DNA from 3 places in the Arthrobacter sp. AOP29-A2-19 genome. Region 3 is predicted to be linked to each of the others. Evidence: predicted binding sites of a transcription regulator. Region 3 holds the regulator's gene; each other region holds the start of a gene.
What was found. Region 3 encodes LexA, which represses DNA repair genes until DNA is damaged. Its sites were predicted from a motif close to TCGAACANNTGTTCGA; they were not measured.

Region 1 (7,002 bases), 1.0 Mb from region 3:
CGTGATGATGGTGTGCATGGCTACGGTGTGGCGCGAGCCGCCCCCTCCCAAATCATCTCCTCGGCGGTTTTGGGGTCCTTGACCAGTCCGAGCTCCTCGTAGGCGTCGACCAGCTTCTGTCCGGCCTCCACGTAGAAGGCCGGATCGAGTGTCGCGTAGGTCTTCGGGTTCACGGCCGCCACATCGACCGACTTGACCTCGGCCGTGATGGCGCGGACAGACTCGACGTTTTCGGGATCCGAATAGTAGGAGATTGCCTCTCCCAAGGCGGCGGAAAATTTTTCCGCGGTCTCCGGGTTTGCCTGCAGCCACTGGTCCGTGGCCGCCCACAGCGTTCCCGAGGAATAGGCCTGGTATTCGCGGATGGGGTTGGAAACCACCTTGTATCCGGCCTCGACCATCTGGTGGTAGAAGTTGTCCGCGGGGAACACCGCGTCCACGGTTCCCTGCTCCAGGGCGGCCTGCATCCCGGCGTACGGGACGTTGACCTGGGTGATGGCCGACGGGTCGCCGCCCTCGGCGATCATGGCCTGCAACATGGGAATGTCGCCGCCCGAGTTGATGGACACCATGCCCACGGTTTTCCCGGCCAGCCCGCGCACGCCGTCGATATCGCTGTCCGGCCGCACCATCACGCCGGAGTTGTCTCCGGTGGGCGAGACGATGCCGTTGCCGGCGACCGCCTTGACGGGAACCCCGGACGCGATCGACGTGGTCATCACTCCCCAGGAGGCGGTGACCAGGTCGGCCTCCCCGCTCACGGCCATGGCCATGTTGGCTGCGGGATCGGCACCCGGCACGATCTCCACCTCCAGCCCCTCGTCCTCGAAGAAGCCCTCCTGCTGCGCGATGTGGGCGGCCTCGAACTGGATAGGCGCGACGACGACCTTCAGCTGCTGCTTGCCCTCGGCGGGGGCGGCGGAGCCGCCGCCCCCGCAACCGGTGAGCGCGAGCGCAACGGCCGCCGCCAGCGCACCCACGGGCAGGGCGGCGCGATAGGTGCATGACATGTTTCCTCCGATCCCTGTGTCCGGGCGCCTAGACCGCGCCGCCGTTGCCGGCGATGACTTCGCGGGCCAGGGCCTTCCCGAAGTCCGTGTGCTCGCGGATGGCCTTGGCGGCGCTGGCGGCGTCCCGGGCGCGGAGCGCCTCGGTCAGAGCGACCACGTGGCTGTGGTCCATCAGGCGGGCCCAGTCCTTGCCGGCCAGCGCCTGGCGCCAGACGGTGCCGATGCCGAGGCGGCGGTAGGCGTCGGTGAGCTGGACCGATCCGGCCACGGAGACCAGGCGGTTGTGGAACTTGGCGTTGAGCCTCAGGAACTCGTCCAGCGCGTCGGCACCGCGCTCGCGGAGCCGGCCCAGCTGCTCGCCCATGGCGGAGAGCTCCTCGACGTCGGCGTCGGTCAGCTTGTCGAAGTGGCTGGCCAACACGCCGAGCTCGATGGTCGCGCGGCCCTCGTAGACGGAGCGGATGAGTTCCTCGGTGATCGGGGTGGGCGTGAACCTGCCGTCGTCGCCGCGGGTCACGAGGGCCTCGGCCGAGAGCTTCACCAAGGCGTTGTGCACGTTGTTGGCGTCCGAGCGGACCTCGCCGGCGATGGCCTCGGGCTCGAGCGCCTCGCCGAGCGGCGTGCGGCGGTGGAGGACCCAGTCGCGGACGGCGTCGTACGCCGCGAGTTCCTTGACCCGCTCCAGGCGGCCGAACGTTCCGCGGTAGTAGGCCAGCGGCTCTGCGCCCTCGCGGGCCGAGGCCTCCTGCACCAGGCCGAAGAACACGGTGTGCGTGCCGCCGGTGGGGGTCTCCTCTACCCGGCAGACGATCTGCGCCAGGGCGCCGTCGAGCATCGGCACCCCGCCGTGCCCGCTGACGGTGACCGAGACGCCGTCGAACTTGTCGGCTCCCTTGCGGCCGAACTTCATGGCCAGGTCCCCCTGCTCCTCGGCCAGGATGTTGATGCCGAAGTAGCCGGCCTTGACCACGGCGTCGTGCGTGGAGCTGGAGCGGTTGAGGCACGCCAGCATCATCGGAGGCTCCATGGACAGCGAGGAGACGGCCGAGGCCGTGGTGCCGAACAGCTCGCCGTCGACGTTGGTGGTGATGACCGTGACGCCGCTGGCGAAGTGGCCGACGACGTTGCGGAAGACCATCGGGTCGAGGGCGGTGACCGGTGTGGTGTGGGTGCTGCTCATGGTTGCCTCCTGGGGAGATGCGGCGGGCGCCGCGGGACGGTTAGTTGTTCGCGGGGGTGAAGAGCTCGACCAGGGTCGAGATGTTCTCGAGGGACTCGAGATCGCGGATGGTGTCGGCTGCGCGCTCGGCGTTGGCGCGGCTGACGCGGCCGCCGAACTCGACGTTCGCGTAATACTTCTCGCTGATGGCCTCCTCGCTCAGCGGGTTCGCGTGGATGTCGCCCAGGGGCGAGTCGACGCGGGTGTGCAACCGTGTCCCGTCGCGCATGAACAGCTCAACTTCGGCGGTGAGGTACTCGGTGGGCTCCAGGGAGTCCACCAGCGTGATCCTGTCCAGCAGCCCGCGCAGGCGTGGGTCGCCCATGTGCTCCACGTTCAGGTGCTCCGGACGCACCGTCTTGTACATCAGCGCCGTCGCGGCGGTGAAGCGGATGCTGAACGCGCCCGAAACCTCGGGGCAGTCGCCGACCTCGAACTCCTGGCCCACGAACCCGGCCAGCGTCCGCGGCGTGACGTGGATGCGGACCTCCTCGATCTCGTCCAGAACGACGTCGTTCGCCGTCACCAACCGCACGCAGGCGTCCAGCGAGGGGTGGCTGGCGCGGCAGGCGGACCACGGCTTGATGACGCAGTCGCCGTAGAAGGCCTCCCCCAGGTCCGCGGTGATGCCCTCCGGCTTGGGGTTGGTGCCGAAGACGTCCAGGAAGCCGAACTTCCCTCCGATCGCGTCGATCGGTCCGGTGAACCCGAGCTCCGCCAGCTCCGCGGAGACGATCGCGTTGCGGGCCGCGAAGGCCATGGGCAACTTGAAGGCCAGCGTCTGGTCGAAGATGTTGGCGACCGTCCCGGCCAACTGGTTTTCCACGATGCCCAGCGCGTTGCGCAGCTGCGGCGCGTCCAGCCCCCGGAGCTTGGCGGCGATCGCCGCACCGCCCAGGCCGTTGATGGTGCCCGTGTTGTCCTGGCCGGAGTAGACGTCGAACCCCTGCGCCATGCCCAGCCGGGCCGTCAGGTCGTCGCCGAGGATCAGGGCCGTGAGCAGGTCCCTGCCCCCGGCGCCCCGCTGCTCGGCCACGGCCAGCGCGACGGCGACCGTGGTGCCCGAGAGGTGCGCGGCTGCCTGCGTGTGGCCGGGCCCCTCCGCGCCGATCGCCTCGAAGTCGTAGGAGCGCATCATGGCCGCGTTCAGCATGGCGGCGGTGTGGGCCGGAACCCTCACTCCGTGCACCAGCACCGTGGCTTCCGGCGCCCCGCCCCACCGGGAGGCCAGCGCGAGCAATGCGTCGTTGCCTTGCGCGCGGTGGCCGGCCGCGATGTTGCCCAGCGAGTCCAGGATGCGGACCTTGGCGCGCGCGATGGTGCGGGCATCGAAGGCATCGAAGCCCGTGCCCACGATGTGCGCGCTGACCGTGTCGGTGATGGTCGCCGTCGCCCGAGTGGTGGTGGTCATGGCGGAACCTACGCCCTGGCGCCGGCGGCCTGCATGGCCGCGATCGTGTCCAACGGCGCCGCGGGCGCCGGCGCGATGCCGGCCTCCTCGAAGAGCGCCCGGTAGGAGCCGGTCTCCCCCTTGGCCTGGGCCTTGCGGTGGTCCAGGGCGCGGGCGCGGGCGACGGAGCCGAGATAGAAGCGCTCGTAGAGTTCGATCCGGCTGCCCAGGGCGGAACCTGCGAAGTCCCAGGCGGTGCGGAAGATGCGGGCGCGCTCCTGGGCGGAGATGCCGTTGGCCCCGGGCAGGTACTTCTCCAGCAGCGGGCCGAGCCGTGGGTCGCCAAACGCGGCCGACGTCGGCGTGGCCAGCAGGTTGTGCGACCCCATCGACTTGATGATCTCGTTCACCCGGACCATCCACAGCGGCATCATGGTGCGCAGCGCGGAGATGTCGTCGTGGCAGAAGAACGCCCCGCCGCCCCAGTCCGAGGCGTTGACCTCGGCGGAGTGGACGACGGCGCGCGCGATGCGCAGGTAGGAGTAGATCTCGCCCAGCATCGACGCCACGTCCGCCTTGGTGTCCGTGGCGGTGACCTTGGCCATCTGCACGCAGAGGTCGTACGCGAACTCCAGCTTCACGCAGGCGCGAATGGCGGTCTGCTGCTGGGTGTTGCCGGTGGCGGTGCCGGAGTTCAGGGAGTTGTAGACGTCCAGGTTGCCGTCGATGAATACGCGCCCCCACGGCACCAGCACGTCGTCGAAGATGATGACGGCGTCCTGCTCGTCGAACCGCGAGGAGAAGGGCCGGTCCACGATCTCCGCGTCCACGCCGTAGTGGTCGCGGCAGACGGCGACGACGCCGGGGGTGGCGACGGGGATCGCGAAGGAGAGCGCGTACTCCTCGAAGCCGGGCTGGATCGGAACCGCCGGGTAGACGTACAGCTCGTCGGCGATGGGGCCCAGGGTCGCCAGCATCTTGGCGCCGCGGACGATCAGACCCTCCGCTGTGCGCTCGACGACGCGCAGAGTGAGCTCCTCGTTCATGCCCTGCAGCTCGCCGACGCTCTTGTCGATGGCGGCGTGGACGATCGTGTGGGTCAGCGCGAGGTCCCTGTCGACGACCTCCTGGTGGTAGGCCGCGAGCCGCTCGTGGAACACCGGGTCGCCGGACTTGTCGAAGATGTCCTTGCGGGAGACGTGGCCGGCGAGGACCACGTTCACATAGTCGGGCGTGCGGCCCAGCATGCCGTTGGAGTACCGGGCCAGGCGGTCGAAGGCACGGTGGCGGCGGGCGATGTCCTCGGCGCTCCTGGGCAGCGAGAGGCTGACGTTCATGCTCCCGCCCGTGGCCGGGTCCTCCATCAGGCAGTCGGCGGCGTACTTGTGCTGGTAGTCGAAGTACGCGGCCATTCCTTCGACGGAGCCCCTGAAGGCGGGGTGCTCGACGACGTTGATGCGCTCGTCGCCCAGCCAGACTTCCCGGGAGTCGTCCAGTCCGGCCCTGTATTCTGCTCCGGTGCGTGCGGTCACTTTGTGCTCCTTCGGCGGTGGGACCTGCGCCCCTGATCGTCTTACATATTTTCGTATAGAAAATATATTCTGTACTTGATTCTATTTACCGGTCGGGACATTGGCAAGGACTCGGCGGGATCAATTTCCTAGAACGCCGTGATCACGCTGCGGGCGATGCCGCCCGCCCCTTGGAGCCTGTAGGCCTCGTTGATGTCGTCCAACCGGATTTCCCGCGCGATGAGGTCGTCGAGGTTCAACCGGCCCTGCAGGTAGAGGTCCGCGTAGTACGGGATGTCGCGCCGGATGTCGCTGGACCCCATGTACACGCCCTGGATGCGGCGCTGGGACATCATCAGCTGCGTCATGACGTTCAACTCCAACGGCGCACCCTGCGGAATGCCGATGAAGTAGGCGCCGCCGCCCACCCGGGTCATGTCGATGGCCTGGGTCTGGGTCTTGCCCAGCCCGATCGCCTCGAAGGAGTGGTGGACGCCCCGGCCCGTGATTGCGCGGACGCGCGCCACCGCGTCCTCCCCGGCGGAATTGACCGTGTGCGTGGCCCCGAAGCGGGACGCCAACTCCAACTTGGAGGCGTGCACGTCGATGCCGATGATGGTGGACGCGCCGGCGATGCGGGCGCCGGAGAGGATGTTCAGCCCGATCCCGCCGAGCCCGACGACCGCGACCGTGTCCCCCGGCTGGACCTTGGCCGTGTTCAGTGCGGCGCCGACCCCGGTGGTGGTCGCGCAGCCGAGGACGGCCGCCTGCGGGAACGGGATCTCCTTCGGGATGCGCACCAGCTTGTTGGAGTGGCAGAGCGTGTACTCGGCGAAGCCGGCGACGCCGAAGGCCTGGACGGTCTCGCCGCCGCGGCGCAGCTTGGGCCCGGCGTCGGCGGCACGGACGATCTCGCCCGGCGCCAGGCAGCGGAACGTGTTGCCCCGCCCGCACTCCTCGCAATGACCGCAGAAGCTCACCTCGGAGCCCACCACGTGGTCGCCCACCGATAGGCCGCGCACGTCGGGGCCGACCGCGGCCACGATGCCCGCCATCTCGTGGCCGGCCACCATCGGCAGCGGCCTCCCGCGGTCGATGGAGGCCACCAGCATGTCCGAGTGGCACAAGCCCGCCGCCTTCACCTCCACCAGCACCTCGCCACCCACGGGATCGGAGATCACGAGCTCCTCGATGTCGAAATGGCCGTTGGGGGTGTTGATGACCGCTGCCTTCATAACGCACTCCTCAGATAAAAGATTCTTGAATACTTTTTGTACTAAAAGTCATACTATGTTTTCTTGTGGCCCACGTCACGCCCGCCGCTGACCGGCGGTTCCCCCAAGATGAGGAGCACGGAGTGAAGGCAGCAGTAATCGACGGGGTGGGTGCGCCCTTCGCCATCCACGACATCGCGATCGCCGAGCCGATCGGCCGGGAGGTCCTCATCGACGTCCGGGCCAGCGGCCTGTGCCACAGCGACCTGCACGTCGCATCGAACGACGTCGGCTTCCCGCTTCCGGCGGTGCTGGGTCACGAGGTGGCCGGCGTCGTCGCCGCCTGCGGGCCCGGTGTCAGCGGGTTCCGGCCGGGCCAGCACGTGGTCACCTCGCCCATCGCCAGCTGCGGGCACTGCACCGGGTGCCGGACGGGAAGGCCGTTCCAATGCCGCGCGCCCCAGGAGGCCGAGCGGCCCCCCGGCGCCGCCCCGCGGCTGAGCCGGGACGGAGAGGCCCTGACTCAGTTCATCGGCGTGGGCGGGTTCGCCGAACAGGTGCTGGTGCACGAGAACTCCGTGGTCGCCGTGAGCGAGGACATCCCTTTCGACCGGGCCGCGCTGCTGGGCTGTGGCGTCGTCACGGGGGCGGGAGCCGC
Region 2 (7,002 bases), 510 kb from region 3:
CGGGTCAGCGCGAACGCGTTGGAGATGAGCTTGGTGTTGGGCAGGTGGGGCCCGCGGCAGAGGTCGCACCACACGGCCTCGCCGGTCTTGCGGTCCACGTTGTCGTAGATCGTGATCTCGCCGGCGCCGACCTCGACGCTGACTCCCTCGCCGGCGGACTCGGCCTCGTTCGTCTTGCCGAGCAGCTCCAGCTTGTACGGCTCGTCGGCCATGGCGGCGCGGGCCTCGTCCTCGGTCACCACGCGGCGGGCGAACTTCTGGTTCTGGTTGACGATCTTGAGCATCATCTTCTCAAGGGTCTTGAGGTCCTCGGGCGTGAACGGCTCCGCGACGTCGAAATCGAAGTAGAAGCCGTCGGTGATGTAGGGGCCGATGCCGAGCTTCGCGTCCGGGCGCAGCTGCTGGACGGCCTGGGCCATCACGTGTGCCGTGGAGTGGCGCAGCACCTCGAGGCCGGCGGGCGACCCGATGGCGACGCCCTCGACAGATGTGCCGGCCTCCAGCGGGCGGTCCAGGTCGCGGAGGACCCCGTCGACGTGCATCACGACGATCTCGCGGTTGTCAAAGTAGAGCTCGGCGCCGGTTGTCCCGGCAGTCACCTCACGTTGTTCGCCGTCGACGTTTAGGGTGATCTGCTCAGACACTTCGGTCTCCTCATTTCGTTGTGGGGCTTCATGACTTGTGGCATACGGTGACCACAGCCAGCCATCGACCAGCTTAACGGCATGGGCTCGCCCCCAACCAATCGCCGCGCGGGGCGTCCGGGCACACGTCGCGCCGTCACACGGCACGCAGGGCCCCGCGGTTGTCCAGCCCCTCCGCCTCCACCTGTTGGGCGAAGGTTCCACGGCCCGGCTTCTCCAGCGACGGCCCGGCATCCGGCGAGCGCTTGCCCGTCGCACGCCCGGGGTTGCGCAGATGTTCCGGCGCGGGAAGCGACTGGGCGTCGGACAGGTCCCAGGCCTCGAGGGCCTGCAGGCTGATTCCCCGGGGGCCGGTCCGCCGGGTGATTCCGTGGACCAGCATCAGGCGGGTCGAGAACAGCAGCGGACCGGAGTTCTGTTGGGCCTCGTGGAAGAAGGTGCAGTCCACGCACCCCGTTCCGTCGTCGAGGGAGATGAACACCACCCTGCGTCCGCTGCGCATGGGAGGCGTCTGGGTGGCAACCCGCACACCCGCGACCATTACCTCGGTGCCGTTGCGCAATCCCAGCAGGTCCTTGGACGCGGTGACCCCGTGCTTCTGGAGCAGATGCGCGTGGGAGTCCATCAGGTGGCCGCTGACATCCACCGCCATAAGGTCCAGTTCGGTGCGGACCGTTTCCTCGAGCGTGGGGGCCGGCTCCAGCGCACGCAGCGCCCCAAACTCGAGGTCGGCGATGGGCAGCGGACGTTGCCCGGGCAGCGGCCGGTACCTCCTCGGAACCTTGTGTGCCGGCTGGGACCCCAGATGGCGCAGCAGATCCGCCCGATTGCCGCGGCCCGCCACCTTCTGGAAGTGGTCGAAAGCGCCGAGGGCGGCCACACGGGTCAACGATGCGCGGGTCAGCCCCGATCTGTCGCGCACGTCGGCCAGGGAACCATAGGGCTGCCCGGCAACCACCCGGGAGACCTCGGTGGCCGACATGCCGTAGATCCCGGCCAGGCTGAGCCTGATTCCCAGCCGGGTCCCGCCCTCCCCGTGGACCGGTTCCACCCTGTACTCCGAGCCGCTGCGGTTGATGTCCAGCGGGAGGATGGGAATGCCCATCCTCCGTGCCTCTGCAACGAGCAGGCGCTTGGGGTACATGCCCGGATCGTGCTCCCACAGCCCGGCGAGGAACGCCTCGGGGTGGTGTGCCTTAAGCCACGCCGACTGGTAGGTGGGCACGGCGAATGCCGCGCCGTGCGCCTTGCAGAAGCCGAAGCTTCCGAAGGCCTTCAGCGTCTCCCACACCTCGTCCACCACCTGGAGGGAATAGCCCCGTTCCATCGAATGCCTGCGGAAGAACCTTTCCACCACCGGCTCCTGGTCCGGGTTGCCGAGGAGGCGCCGGAAGACGTCCGCCATCGCCAGCCCGCAGTCGGTCATCACGTGGAAGGTTCGCAGCACCTGTTCGTGGAAGACGGTGACGCCGTGCGTTTCGGCGAGCGCGGGCTTCAGGTCCGGATGCGGGTAGATCTCCGGGGCGAAGCCGTGGCGGTTCTCCAGGTAGGGCTTGATCATGTTCGACTTCATGGGTCCGGGACGGAACAGAGAGATGTCGATGATCAGGTCGTTGAACTCCCTGGGCGCGAGCTTGCCGATGAGCTCGCGCTGGCCCGGGGACTCGATCTGGAAGCAGCCCAGCGTGTGGGTGCTGCGGATCAGTTCGAACGTGGGTTCGTCGTCCAGGGGGACGCGCTCCAGATCGATCCGGCCGGCTTCGTCCAGGAACCCAGGGAGCGAGCCGTCCTCCCGCAACGGATGGCTGCCTGCCTCGGCAACGGCCTGCCCGCTCCCATGGATCCTCACCACCTCGCGCAGCGCGAACGACATGGCGCTTTGCATCCTCACGCCCAGCACGTCCAGCTTGAGCATGCCCATGGGGTCCATGTCGTGCTTGTCGAACTGGCTCATGGGCAGGCCGAGGCCGCTGGGCTGGACCGGGGTGCGGTCCAGAAGCGACACGTCGCCGAGGATGACCCCGCACGGGTGCATGGAAATGTGCCGAGGCAGCCGGTCCAGGCGTTCCGTCAGGTCCACGAGCAGGTCCAGCTGGCGCTCGGCCCCGACGCGGTCGGCGAACTGGCGCAGTTCCGGCTTCTCCTCGAGCGCCTCGCGGAAGTTTCTGGCCGAGAAGCGCCACAGCTGCTTGGCGATGGCATCGATCTCCCCGCCCTCGAAGCCCAGGGCCAGGCCGGCGTCGCGGACGGCCCCGCGGGCCCGGTATCCGTTCTGCATGCTCATCAGGGTGACGCGCTCGGAGCCGAAGCGCTTGAAGATGCTCCTGTAGACGCGGTGGCGTTCCGCGCTTTCGACGTCGATGTCGATGTCCGGCAGCGTCGACCGGTCCATCGACAGGAACCGCTCGAACAGCAGGTCGTGGGCAAGCGGGTTCACATGGCTGACGCCGAGCAGGTAGTTCACCAGGCTCGAGGCGCCCGAGCCGCGGGCGGCGGCCCTGACCCCCATGTCGGTGATCATCCTGGACACCTCGGCGACAGTGAGGAAGTAGGAGGAGAATCCCAGGCGCGAGATGGTGTCCAGCTCATGCTCGAGGCGCCCGCGCACCCCCGGGGCATCGAGGCCCCGGGCGAACAGGCGGTTCGCTCCCGCACCGCAGCGTTCCGCCAACTCGTTGCGCGGGTCCCCGGAGATTCCGATCACCGTCGCCTCCGGGACCACCGGTATTCCCCAGCCCGCGTCCGACACGGGATCCAGCCGGCACCAGTCGGCCACGGACTCGGTGTCCCCGAGCAGACGGGCGGCGGCCGCCGCGCCGTCGCCGGACTCGACCGCGATCTCCCGGGCCAGCTCCTTCATGGCGGCTGCCCCCCTCAGCCATCCCTGCCCGTTGGGCTGGAGGTCCTTCAGCGTGTCCAGCGAACTGAGGGCGCGCGCAGAGTCCAGCACGTCGGCCGTGGCGGCGCCGTCCGGGTCCGAGTAGCGCACCGCGTTGCTCAGGACCGCCCGGACGCCGCAGTCGCGGGCCGCCCTGAGCATGCGCACGGCGTGCGCCGTGCTCAGCCTCTCCCCCGGCGCGCTGAGGTGCGTGACGGCCTCCACCGCCAGGGCGCCGTCCGGCAGGGATTCGCGCCACCTCCCCAGCAGGCTCCGTGCAAGCCCGTAGTCGCGACGCAGCGCCGCCTCGCCGACGTCGGACTGGGGGCCGGCGAGCACCATCAGGACGGGCTCTCCGCCCGGGCCCGCGGCATGGCGCGCCAGTTCGGCCCGGGTGACCCCCACGGGCTTTTTGCCGTTGGCGCCGGTTCCCTCGTGGGCGGCGGAGACCAGGCGGCACAGCGCGGTGTATCCCGCTCCGGAGCACTTGCCGCGCGCCAGCACGATCACGCGGCCCGCAACGCGGGGAGGCAGCGGCCTCCGGGACGGCGAGCCCGCCGGGTCGGCTTCGAGCACGGCGAGGCTGACCCCGACAATCGGATCCAGCCCGTTTTCCCGGCAGGCCTTGAGGTGCTTCACCGTCCCGTAGAGGCCGTCCCGGTCGGTGCAGGCCAACGCGTCGGCGCCGTCCGCTGCCGCCCGGCGCGCGAGTTCCTCCGGCCACGACACCCCGTAGTGGGCGCTGTAGGCGGTGGAGACGTTGAGATGGGTGAAGCTCACGCGCTCTCTTTCAATGCGTCGTGGATGCGGATCAGCCGCCACCGGCCGGTCTCCACCTGGCGTGAAACCTCGAACGTCCGGAGCGGCCCGAGGCCCGCCTGGCGGACCTGGAGCCTCCAGATCTCGTGGTCGACCAGCCCGGGGCCGCGTCCGCGCTCCGCACGGACCTCCTCGGACCACCACTTGCGGCGCTCGAACCAGCGAACCGGTTGCGCGGCGACCCGGTATTCGCGTCCCTGCCAGCGCATGCGCAGCGGCAGGCCGGCGGGCGTGCATTCGACCTCCACGGACTGTGTGAACAGGCCCATTGGGCAACCTCCATTTCCGTGCGCCGGGAGCGTGAGAAGAACCCCGGAAGCACCAATGGGAACGGGAAGCCAACGCCCCTGGGAAGCGGTGGGGCGGCAACTCCATTGTATTCGAAGATGTGTTCGAATCAAGACGAGGCTATGCGCGGGCACCGACACTTTGCGCCACCCTGTTGGAGCGGTGCCGGGCCGCCTAGGCTTGCCGCATGGAACCAACCCCCGCCACAACGGCCGTCCCGAACATCTCCGCGGTCACCCTCGGTGTGCGCGACGTCGAGGCATCGCGCGACTTCTACGTCGGCGGGCTCGGCTTCCGCCTGCTCCAGCACCTGCCCGGGGAGATCGCCTTCGTCCAGGCCGGCCACGGTCTGATGCTGGCGCTCTGGAACGTGGCGAGCATGCCAGGCGAGTACGGCGACGTCGGCTTCGGCCCCCAGGCCCCGCCCGTCTCCCTAGGCCACAACACTTCCAGCGCGCAGGGGGTCCACGATCTTTACCGGCATGCGTTGGCCGCCGGGGCCACGGGTGTCAACGCACCCGAGACGCGCGACTGGGGCGGCACCAGCGCCTGTGTCGCCGACCCGGACGGGTTCCGCTGGGACTTCGTCCACAACCCCGCCTTCGGGATGGACGCCCACGGCCGCATCCAACTGGGCTGAGGGCCGGCGGCCGCATCAGAACAGCCCGGCCACCGGCTCCGCGGGAGCCGCGGGCTCCATGAGGTCGGGGTGGTCGTTGCGGACATTGCCCACCGCCGGATCCACCGCGCGCAACTCCCACTTCGAGGCCACGCGGTACGCACCGTCGCGGGCCCACGCCACCAGGGACGCGGCGTCCGTGTCCCGGGGATCGAGCCAGTCGGAGAGGGCGTCGCGGTCCAACGGCATGGGGAGCCGGTCGTGCAGGCTCGCGAGTTCCTCAAGCGCCGGGTTCCCCGATCCCGGCTCCGGGGACGGGGCGGTGAGGATCGACGTCGAGAGCAGCCACTGGCCCGGGGACCCGTCCTCCTTGGACGGGTCCTTCCACCACTCGTAGACGCCGGCGAACAGGATGAGCGAACCGTCCGCGGGACGGACCAGGTACGGCTGTTTGGCCAGCGACTTGCCCTCGCCGGTCTTGCGCCACTCGTAATACCCCTCGGCGGGAACCGCGCAGCGCCGAGCGTGCACCGCCTTGCGGAACGACGGCTTCTCCACAACGGTCTCGCTGCGGGCATTGAAGGACCGCACCCCCACCGATGGATCCTTCGCCCATGCGGGGACCAGGCCCCACTTGGCGACGTGCAGCTGGCGCACGCGCCTGCCGTCGATGAGGCGCTCCAGGACGATCGGCACGTCCGACGTCGGGGCGACGTTCCAGGACTGCCGCAGCTCCATGGCCTCGTCGGCCTCCGCCTCGAGCTCCGCCACCAGATCCCCGACGGCCCGCGCCATCACGTATCGTCCGCACATGGAATAAGACTCTCACAGGCATCGTTGACGCGGACATGACTGCTGCGAATCTTCAGGAATACGTGCCCGCCGACGGAACCGTCACCATGTTCACCACGTCGTGGTGCGGCTACTGCCGCAACCTCAAGCGGGCCATGGACGCGGACGGCATCGCCTACCGCGAGGTCAACATCGAGGACGTGCCCGGCACGGCCGAAATCGTCGAGTCCTTCAACGGGGGCAACCAGACCGTGCCGACGCTGGTCTTCCCGGATGGTTCGGCCGTCACGAACCCGCGCATTGAGCAGGTGCGCGAACGGCTCTAGCGGTCGTGTGATTGGATAAATGGCGTCGGCACCCCCGGGTGCCGGCGCCGCCCACGTATCGCAACCCGTTGGCCGCCGCACGCGGCCGAGAGGATGGACCCCCATGCCACAGAAGGTCAAGGCCGTCGTCGTCAAGGCCAAGGACGCGCCCGTCGTCATCGAGACAATCATCGTTCCGGACGCCGGCCCGGGGGAGGCCGTGGTCGACATCCTCACGTGCGGGGTCTGCCACACCGATCTCCACTACAAGCTGGGCGGCATCGGCAACGACTTCCCGTACCTGCTGGGCCACGAGGCCACCGGCGTCGTCAGCCAGGTGGGCCCCGACGTCACGGAGGTCGCGGTGGGCGACCGCGTCATCCTGAACTGGCGGGCCGTCTGCGGCGAGTGCCGGGCCTGCGCCAAGGGCCAGCCCCAGTACTGCTTCAACACCCACAACGCCACCCAGAAGATGACCCTCGAGGACGGCACCGAGCTCTCCCCCGCCCTGGGCATCGGGGCCTTCGCCGAGAAGACGCTCGTCGCGGCCGGCCAGTGCACCAAGGTCGACGACGACGTCGATCCCGCCGCCGTCGGGCTCCTGGGTTGCGGCGTGATGGCCGGCATCGGCGCCGCCATCAACACCGGCGAGGTCAA
Region 3 (7,002 bases):
GTCACGGCCATGGATTGCCTGGGGGCACAGAAGTGCCCCATGGCGGAGGAGTGCTTCAGCGAACTGGCGCGCAAAAAGGCGGCGGACGCCGACATCGTCATCACCAACCACGCCATGCTCGCGGTCGCCGCCTTCGAGGGTCTGGCCGTGCTTCCCGAATTCGATACCGTCATCATCGACGAGGCCCACGAACTCCAGGACCGTGTAACGAGTTCGGTGACGCGCCCACTGTCCGTCGCCCTCGTTAGTGCCGCCGCCTCCGCCGCCCGGAAGCACTGCGCCGTCAGCGTGGAGGCCCTCAACCAGGCTGGCAGGGCGCTCCAGCGCAGCCTCGAGGGAGTCCCCACCGGGCTGATGCCCTCCGGGCTCAACGCGGAGCAGGCCGCCTCCGTGGCGCAAGTCAGGGAGGCCGCTCGCGTGGCCCTCTCCGACTCGAAGCCCGCGCCCAACGAGACGGTCGACGGGGGTCGGCAGATGGCCCGCTCGCAGCTGGTCTACCTCGTCGAGCAATGCGACCGCTTCGAGTCCGCCCAGGACTCGCGGGAGGTCCTGTGGGCGTCCCGCCCCGGTGCCTTCACGCCCGGCCAAGGGTTCGTTCAGCCGGACGAATCGACACCGGCAACGCTCAACGTCGCGCCGCTGTCCGTGGCGGGACGCCTGCGGGAGGGGCTTTTCGAGGGTCGTACCGTGGTCCTGACATCGGCAACGCTGGCCATCGGGGCGGCCTTCGAACCCGTGGCCGGCTCGCTGGGCCTCCTGGGCGACGGTGCGCCGACGTGGACGGGGGTCGACGTGGGGAGCCCGTTCGACTATCCGCGCCAGGGAATGCTGTACGTCGCCAAACACCTGCCCAAGCCCTCCCGCAACGTCTCGCCCGAGGCGCTCGCGGAACTGGGCGACCTGATCCGCGCGGCCGGAGGCGGAACGCTTGCCCTCTTCTCGTCCCGTCGGGCGGCGGAGGAGGCCGCCGAGGCCCTGCGACCGGTCCTCGAGCAGGAGATCCTCTGCCAGGGAGAGTCGGGGATGGCCTCCCTGGTCAAGCGGTTCGGCGAAGAACGGGACACGTGCCTGTTCGGCACCATGACCCTTTGGCAGGGCGTCGATGTCCCGGGGCCCGCCTGCCGCCTGGTCGTGATCGACCGCATTCCCTTCCCGCGCCCGGACGATCCCTTGTCCACGGCCCGGAGCCGGGACGTGGCGCGTCACGGGGGGAACGGATTTATGGCGGTCTCCGCGAGCCACGCGGCGGTCCGGCTGGCCCAGGGTGCGGGAAGGCTCATCCGGTCGACGGCGGACAAGGGAGTGGTGGCCGTGCTCGATTCCCGGCTGGCCACCGAGCGCTATGGGAGTTTCCTGCGCGCGTCGCTGCCGCCGATGTGGGCCACGACAGACAAGAAGACGGTGCTGGGCGCCCTGGAGCGGCTAGCCGGCTCCTAGGCAAGCGCCCAACGGGTCCCCGCCGCCGGTACGCCGGCGGGCAGGGCCCGCTCCCCGGGCTAGAGGGAACGCATCACCGAGACGACCTTGCCCATGATCGTGGCGTGGTCGCCGAGTATCGGTTCGTACTGGCGGTTCTGGGGGAGGAGCCACGTGTGCCCGTCCCGCTGGCGGAACGTCTTGACCGTCGCCTCGTCGTCCAGCAGGGCGGCCACGATGTCGCCGTTCTGGGCGTTCTGCTGGCGGCGCACAACGACCCAGTCTCCGTCGCAGATGGCAGCCTCCACCATCGAGTCGCCGCTGACCTTGAGCATAAACAGTTCCCCGTGGCCGACGAGCTGGCGCGGCAGCGGCATTACGTCCTCGATGGTCTGGTCGGCCAGGATGGGCCCGCCCGCGGCGATGCGCCCCACCAGCGGCACCATGGCGGTGTCCGCGGACGTGCTCAGCTCGGAAACGGGCATGCCGTTGATCGCGGTCAGGTCGGCCTCGCCCGAGGCCGACTCCGTTTTGGCCCCTTCGCTGAGCGTCAGCGGCATCAGGATCTCCATGGCCCTCGGCCGGCGAGGATCCCTGCGTATGTAGCCGAGCTTCTCGAGCTGCGCCAACTGGTGCGTGACACTGGAAAGGCTGGCCAGGCCCACCGTGTCGCCAATCTCGCGCATGGACGGGGGATACCCGTGCGAGGCCACGGCGCGCTGGATGGTTTCGAGGATTTTCTTCTGCCGGATGGTGAGGCTCTTCGGCGCCTTTTTCGGCGCCGGATTCTCCGCTGTGCTCATGCTGTACCCCATCCTCGTTGTCCCGTCGCTGCGGGAGAGTTGCGCATTCTGTCGGTGGCCGGTGGTGTAGTCGATCCCACTGGCGGCTTATCTCAACGCTAGTGGAACGGGTACCTCTTTCAAAGGTTTGTTCGAACGTGTCTCGACATTCATCGTCTAGGCATGCTAAAACTGGAGAAGTAAAATTCGAAGATGCGTTCGAATGAAAGTTTCGAAGCCAAGAACTTCGAACACGGACGGATTCGAACCCCCGCATGCTGGGGGCCGAAGCAATCAGAAAGGCACGTCATGGTTCAGATCGCGCTCCCCGCAACTGTTCGCCCCGCGGCACGCCCCCATAGCGCCGGCTCCGCCGCACGGTCCGCGGTGGCCGTCCCCCATCTCCGCATCGTCGGCGCGGACGCCGAGCCCTCGTCGGGGCACACCACCGACGTTCCACGGCGTGTGCACCTGACGCGCCGCGGCCGTTTCCTGCTGATCGGGCTTCCGGTCATGCTGGGGGCCACGGCCCTCCTGGTGTTGCTTGGCGTCTTCACCGCGCCCGCCATGGCAGCCGGAGCCGGTGCGGCATCGCCCGTCGACGCCGCGGCGGTGACCGTCGTGGAGGGCGAGACGCTCTGGGCGCTGGCAGCCGAATTCGCGCCGCACCGCGACCCGCGAGAGATCATCGCGGAGATCGTCGAACTGAACAACCTTTCCGGCCCAACGCTGGTTCCCGGTCAGGAACTGTTCGTCCCGTCCGGTCGGTAGGGCCGCGCCAGGAGCGCGCCGCGCCGGCGAATGTTACCCGTGGACCGACGCGATTGGGGCGCCGATCGGTGCCGCACTAGAATTGTCCGGTGAGTGATCAGCTTAAGCGCCTGGCCAGACTGCCGCTTCGGGACAACCTCAGGGGACTCGAGCCGTACGGTGCCCCGCAGCTTGACGTGCCGATCCTGCTCAACGTCAATGAGAACACCCATCCCGTGCCCCCCGAGGTCAGTGCCGCGATCGCGGCCGATGTCGCGGCCTGCGCCCCGGGGCTCAACCGGTACCCCGACCGCGAGTTCACCGAACTGCGGCAGCGCCTTGCCGACTATCTCGGGCACGGGCTGACGGCCGACCACGTTTGGGCCGCCAACGGATCCAACGAAGTGCTGCAACACATTCTCCAGGCGTTCGGCGGCCCAGGCCGCATCGCCATGGGCTTTCCTCCCACCTATTCGATGTACCCGCTGCTGGCCAGCGGGACCGACACCGCTTACGTCCGGGGTGTCCGTTCCGAGGACTTCGGCCTCTCGGCGGAGTCGGCCGCGGAACAGGTTGCCGCCAGCGGAGCGAACATCGTTTTCCTCTGCTCGCCGAACAATCCCACCGGGACCGCCCTGGGACTCGACGTGGTGGAGGCGGTCTACGAGGCCGGCGAGGCGAGCCAGGCCATCGTGATCGTCGACGAGGCGTACGCCGAGTTCGCCATGATCGGCACCCGCTCCGCACTGAACCTCCTGCCCGGACGCGACAGGCTGATCGTCTCCCGCACCATGAGCAAGGCCTTCGCGCTTGCGGGCGCACGGCTCGGCTACATGGCCGCCGTGCCGGAGATCGCCGACGCGCTGCGGCTCGTCAGGCTTCCATACCACCTCTCCGCCGTTACCCAGGCGACCGCCAACGCCGCGCTGAAGCACGTCGACGTGCTGCTGGCCACCGTAGAGGACATCAAGATGCAGCGCGACAGGATCGTCGACGAACTCAAGCGGCTGGGACTCTCGCCCGCCGCGAGCGACTCCAACTTCGTGTTCTTCGGTGGGATGGAGCACCCCGGCCGGATCTGGCAGGGGCTCCTGGACGCCGGCGTCCTGGTCAGGGATGTCGGGATCCCCGGCCACCTGCGTGTGACGGCGGGCACGGAGGCCGAAACCACCGCCTTCCTGAACCGGCTCGAGGAGCTGCTCGAGCCGGAACCGTCGGGGGCCCGCGGGTAGACTTGCCCTAGGTGGCGCCTGCCCTCCGGCGCGCCGCCCACCACCTTCCAGGCCTAAGGATCATCTATGTCTGCAGAATCGCCCAACGGCCGACGGGCCCGCATGGAGCGCAAGACCAGCGAGTCGTCGGTCCTCGTGGAGCTCAACCTCGACGGGACCGGCGTCGCGAACATCAGCACCTCGGTGCCGTTCTACGACCACATGCTGACCGCGCTGTCCAAGCACTCCCTGATCGACCTGACCGTCGAGGCCACGGGGGACACGCACATCGACGTCCACCACACGGTGGAGGACGTTGCCATCACCATCGGAGAGGCGTTGCGCACGGCGCTGGGCAACAAGGCGGGAATCCGCCGCTTCGGCGAGGCGACGGTGCCGCTGGACGAGGCGCTGGCGCACGCGGTGGTCGACATCTCCGGGCGCCCCTACCTGGTGCACTCGGGGGAGCCCGCCGGGCAGGAATACCACCTCATCGGCGGGCACTTCACCGGGTCCCTCACGCGCCACGTTTTCGAGTCGCTGACGCTCCACGCCCAGATCTGCCTCCACATGAGGGTGCTGGGCGGTAGGGATCCGCACCACATCGTGGAGGCCCAGTTCAAGGCGCTGGCCCGCGCGCTGCGGACCGCGGTCGAGCCCGACGCGCGCATCGGCAACGCCATCCCCTCCACGAAGGGCGCACTGTAGATGGCTGCGCCCAAGGTCACGGTCCTGGACTACGGTTCGGGGAACGTGCGATCGGCCGTTCGCGCGCTGGAACGGGTGGGGGCGTCGGTCACCCTGAGCGCCCGGCCCGAGGACGTCCTGGAGGCGGACGGCCTCCTGGTACCCGGCGTCGGCGCCTTTGCCGCGGTGATGAAGGCACTCGGCGACGTCGGCGCGGCGCGCTACATCGGACGCCGCATCGCTGGAAACCGTCCCGTGATGGGGATCTGCGTGGGACACCAGGTCTTCTTCGAGGAGGGTGTCGAGCACGGCGTCCGCACCAAGGGGCTGGGCGAGTGGCCCGGAACGGTTGAACTCCTTCCCGCGCCGATCGTCCCGCACATGGGCTGGAACACGGTCAAGGCCCCAGCCGGCACGCGCCTGTTCGCCGGCATTGAGGACGAGCGCTTCTATTTCGTGCACTCCTATGCCGTCCAGACGTGGGACTTCGAGGTCCTCCAGCCCGCCATGACGCCGCCGAAGGTCACGTGGTCGGAGCACGGCGCGCGCTTTATCGCCGGCGTGGAGAACGGCCCGCTGTCCGCGGTGCAGTTCCACCCGGAGAAGTCCGGCGACGCGGGGGCGCAACTCCTGGAGAACTGGCTCGGGACCCTCTGATGTGGAGCATCCTGCTGATGGCTCTGGCCGGCATCCTCGCGGGCGGGGCCATCTCGCTGCGGCAGCAGCGCGCACACGTCTCGTGGACCATCACCTGCTGGGTCCTCGCGGGCCTTTCACTCCTCGCGGCCTACGTCCTGACCTTCGCCGACTAGCGCGGCCCCGCCGCCTTGGCGGCGGGACCACCGCGCACCACATACACCCAACGAACCGAAAGTGCCGAACATGACCAACCACGACGTCCCCGTTCTCGAGCTCCTTCCCGCCGTCGACGTCGCCGACGGGCAGGCCGTGCGCCTTGTCCAGGGCGAGGCCGGCAGCGAGACGGGCTATGGCGATCCACTCGAGGCCGCCATGGCGTGGCAGAACGACGGCGCGGAGTGGGTCCACCTCGTGGACCTGGACGCCGCCTTCGGCCGGGGCAACAACACGGAGGTGCTGCGCAGGGTCGCCGACGAGCTCTCGATCAAGGTGGAGCTTTCTGGCGGCATCCGCGACGACGAGTCCCTGGACCGCGCACTCGAGTTCGGCGCGGCGCGCGTCAACCTCGGCACCGCCGCGTTGGAGAATCCGGAGTGGACAGCACGGGCCATCGAGCGCCACGGAGACAAGATCGCCGTCGGGCTCGACGTGCGCGGAACGACGCTCGCTGCCCGCGGCTGGACCAAGGAGGGCGGCGACCTTTGGGAGGTTCTCGCCCGCCTTGAGGATGCCGGCTGCGCCCGCTACGTCGTCACGGACGTCACCAAGGACGGCACGCTGCGCGGGCCGAACGTCGAGCTTTTGCGTCAGATGTGCGAGCGCACCGACAAGCCCGTCGTTGCCTCGGGCGGCATCTCAAGCCTCGAGGACCTGCGCGTCCTGCGCGAGCTTGTTCCGCAGGGCGTGGAGGGAGCCATCGTCGGCAAGGCGCTCTACGCGGGCAAGTTCACCCTGCCCGAGGCCCTCGACGTGGCTGGCCGACGCTGAGCGGCGGACTCCGGCACCCCGTGGGAGCGCACGATGGTCCCGCCGCCGGGGATGTGCCGTCGGCTTCCCGGCATCTGCCCGGACACATAGCCGCCGCTCTCGACCGCGCCGGCGGGGCCGCCGATTCGGCCGGACGCCCGTGGGCGGGCCGCGACCTGTCCGGCGAGGGCAACCCGCTGCACCACTTCGACGACGACGACGGTTCCGCGGACGCGGGCTACGAGGCGGCGATCGCGGGACTTCTGGCGGGCGCCGCCGCAGAGGAGGACGTGCACGCCGCCCTGGCGACGGCGCGGGTGTTCATCCCCGTGGTGGCGACTCTGGCCGACGGCGGCGCCGGCGCGCACGGCGTCGTGGAGGACAAGGAGGCCGACATGGCTCTGGTCACCATCACGGCCCCCGACGGGCGGACGGCCCTCCCGGTGTTCACAACCGTCCAGCGCCTCCAGGCCTGGCATCCCGAAGCCCGGCCGGTCGCGGTCCATGCCCCTCGGGCGGCCCTCTCGGCAGTCGCCGAGGGCGCGCATCTT

Region 1: AC3ZJJ_RS13670 (4-hydroxyphenylacetate 3-hydroxylase N-terminal domain-containing protein) is a predicted target of LexA. The motif match lies at 5,208-5,223, and genes of this name have one in related genera.
Region 2: AC3ZJJ_RS06520 (DUF6504 family protein) is a predicted target of LexA. The motif match lies at 4,722-4,737, and genes of this name have one in related genera.

The regions. Positions count from the first base shown of each region.
Region 1 covers NZ_CM176894.1:2,961,217-2,968,218, forward strand. The annotation lists gene AC3ZJJ_RS13650 (CocE/NonD family hydrolase) at 1-18, opposite strand, end outside; gene AC3ZJJ_RS13655 (ABC transporter substrate-binding protein) at 21-1,010, opposite strand; gene AC3ZJJ_RS13660 (flavin reductase) at 1,039-2,190, opposite strand; gene AC3ZJJ_RS13665 (MmgE/PrpD family protein) at 2,231-3,640, opposite strand; gene AC3ZJJ_RS13670 (4-hydroxyphenylacetate 3-hydroxylase N-terminal domain-containing protein) at 3,649-5,151, opposite strand; gene AC3ZJJ_RS13675 (zinc-binding dehydrogenase) at 5,280-6,365, opposite strand; gene AC3ZJJ_RS13680 (Zn-dependent alcohol dehydrogenase) at 6,488-7,002, shown strand, end outside.
Region 2 covers NZ_CM176894.1:1,425,393-1,432,394, forward strand. The annotation lists gene thrS (threonine--tRNA ligase) at 1-644, opposite strand, end outside; gene AC3ZJJ_RS06515 (DNA polymerase III subunit alpha) at 781-4,302, opposite strand; gene AC3ZJJ_RS06520 (DUF6504 family protein) at 4,299-4,610, opposite strand; gene AC3ZJJ_RS06525 (VOC family protein) at 4,817-5,269, shown strand; gene AC3ZJJ_RS06530 (SOS response-associated peptidase) at 5,285-6,061, opposite strand; gene AC3ZJJ_RS06535 (glutaredoxin domain-containing protein) at 6,097-6,366, shown strand; gene AC3ZJJ_RS06540 (S-(hydroxymethyl)mycothiol dehydrogenase) at 6,470-7,002, shown strand, end outside.
Region 3 covers NZ_CM176894.1:1,934,686-1,941,687, reverse strand. The annotation lists gene AC3ZJJ_RS09000 (ATP-dependent DNA helicase) at 1-1,437, shown strand, start outside; gene lexA (transcriptional repressor LexA) at 1,497-2,219, opposite strand; gene AC3ZJJ_RS08990 (LysM peptidoglycan-binding domain-containing protein) at 2,508-2,969, shown strand; gene AC3ZJJ_RS08985 (histidinol-phosphate transaminase) at 3,059-4,180, shown strand; gene hisB (imidazoleglycerol-phosphate dehydratase HisB) at 4,247-4,867, shown strand; gene hisH (imidazole glycerol phosphate synthase subunit HisH) at 4,868-5,503, shown strand; gene AC3ZJJ_RS08970 (hypothetical protein) at 5,503-5,658, shown strand; gene priA (bifunctional 1-(5-phosphoribosyl)-5-((5-phosphoribosylamino)methylideneamino)imidazole-4-carboxamide isomerase/phosphoribosylanthranilate isomerase PriA) at 5,729-6,472, shown strand; gene AC3ZJJ_RS08960 (SseB family protein) at 6,493-7,002, shown strand, end outside.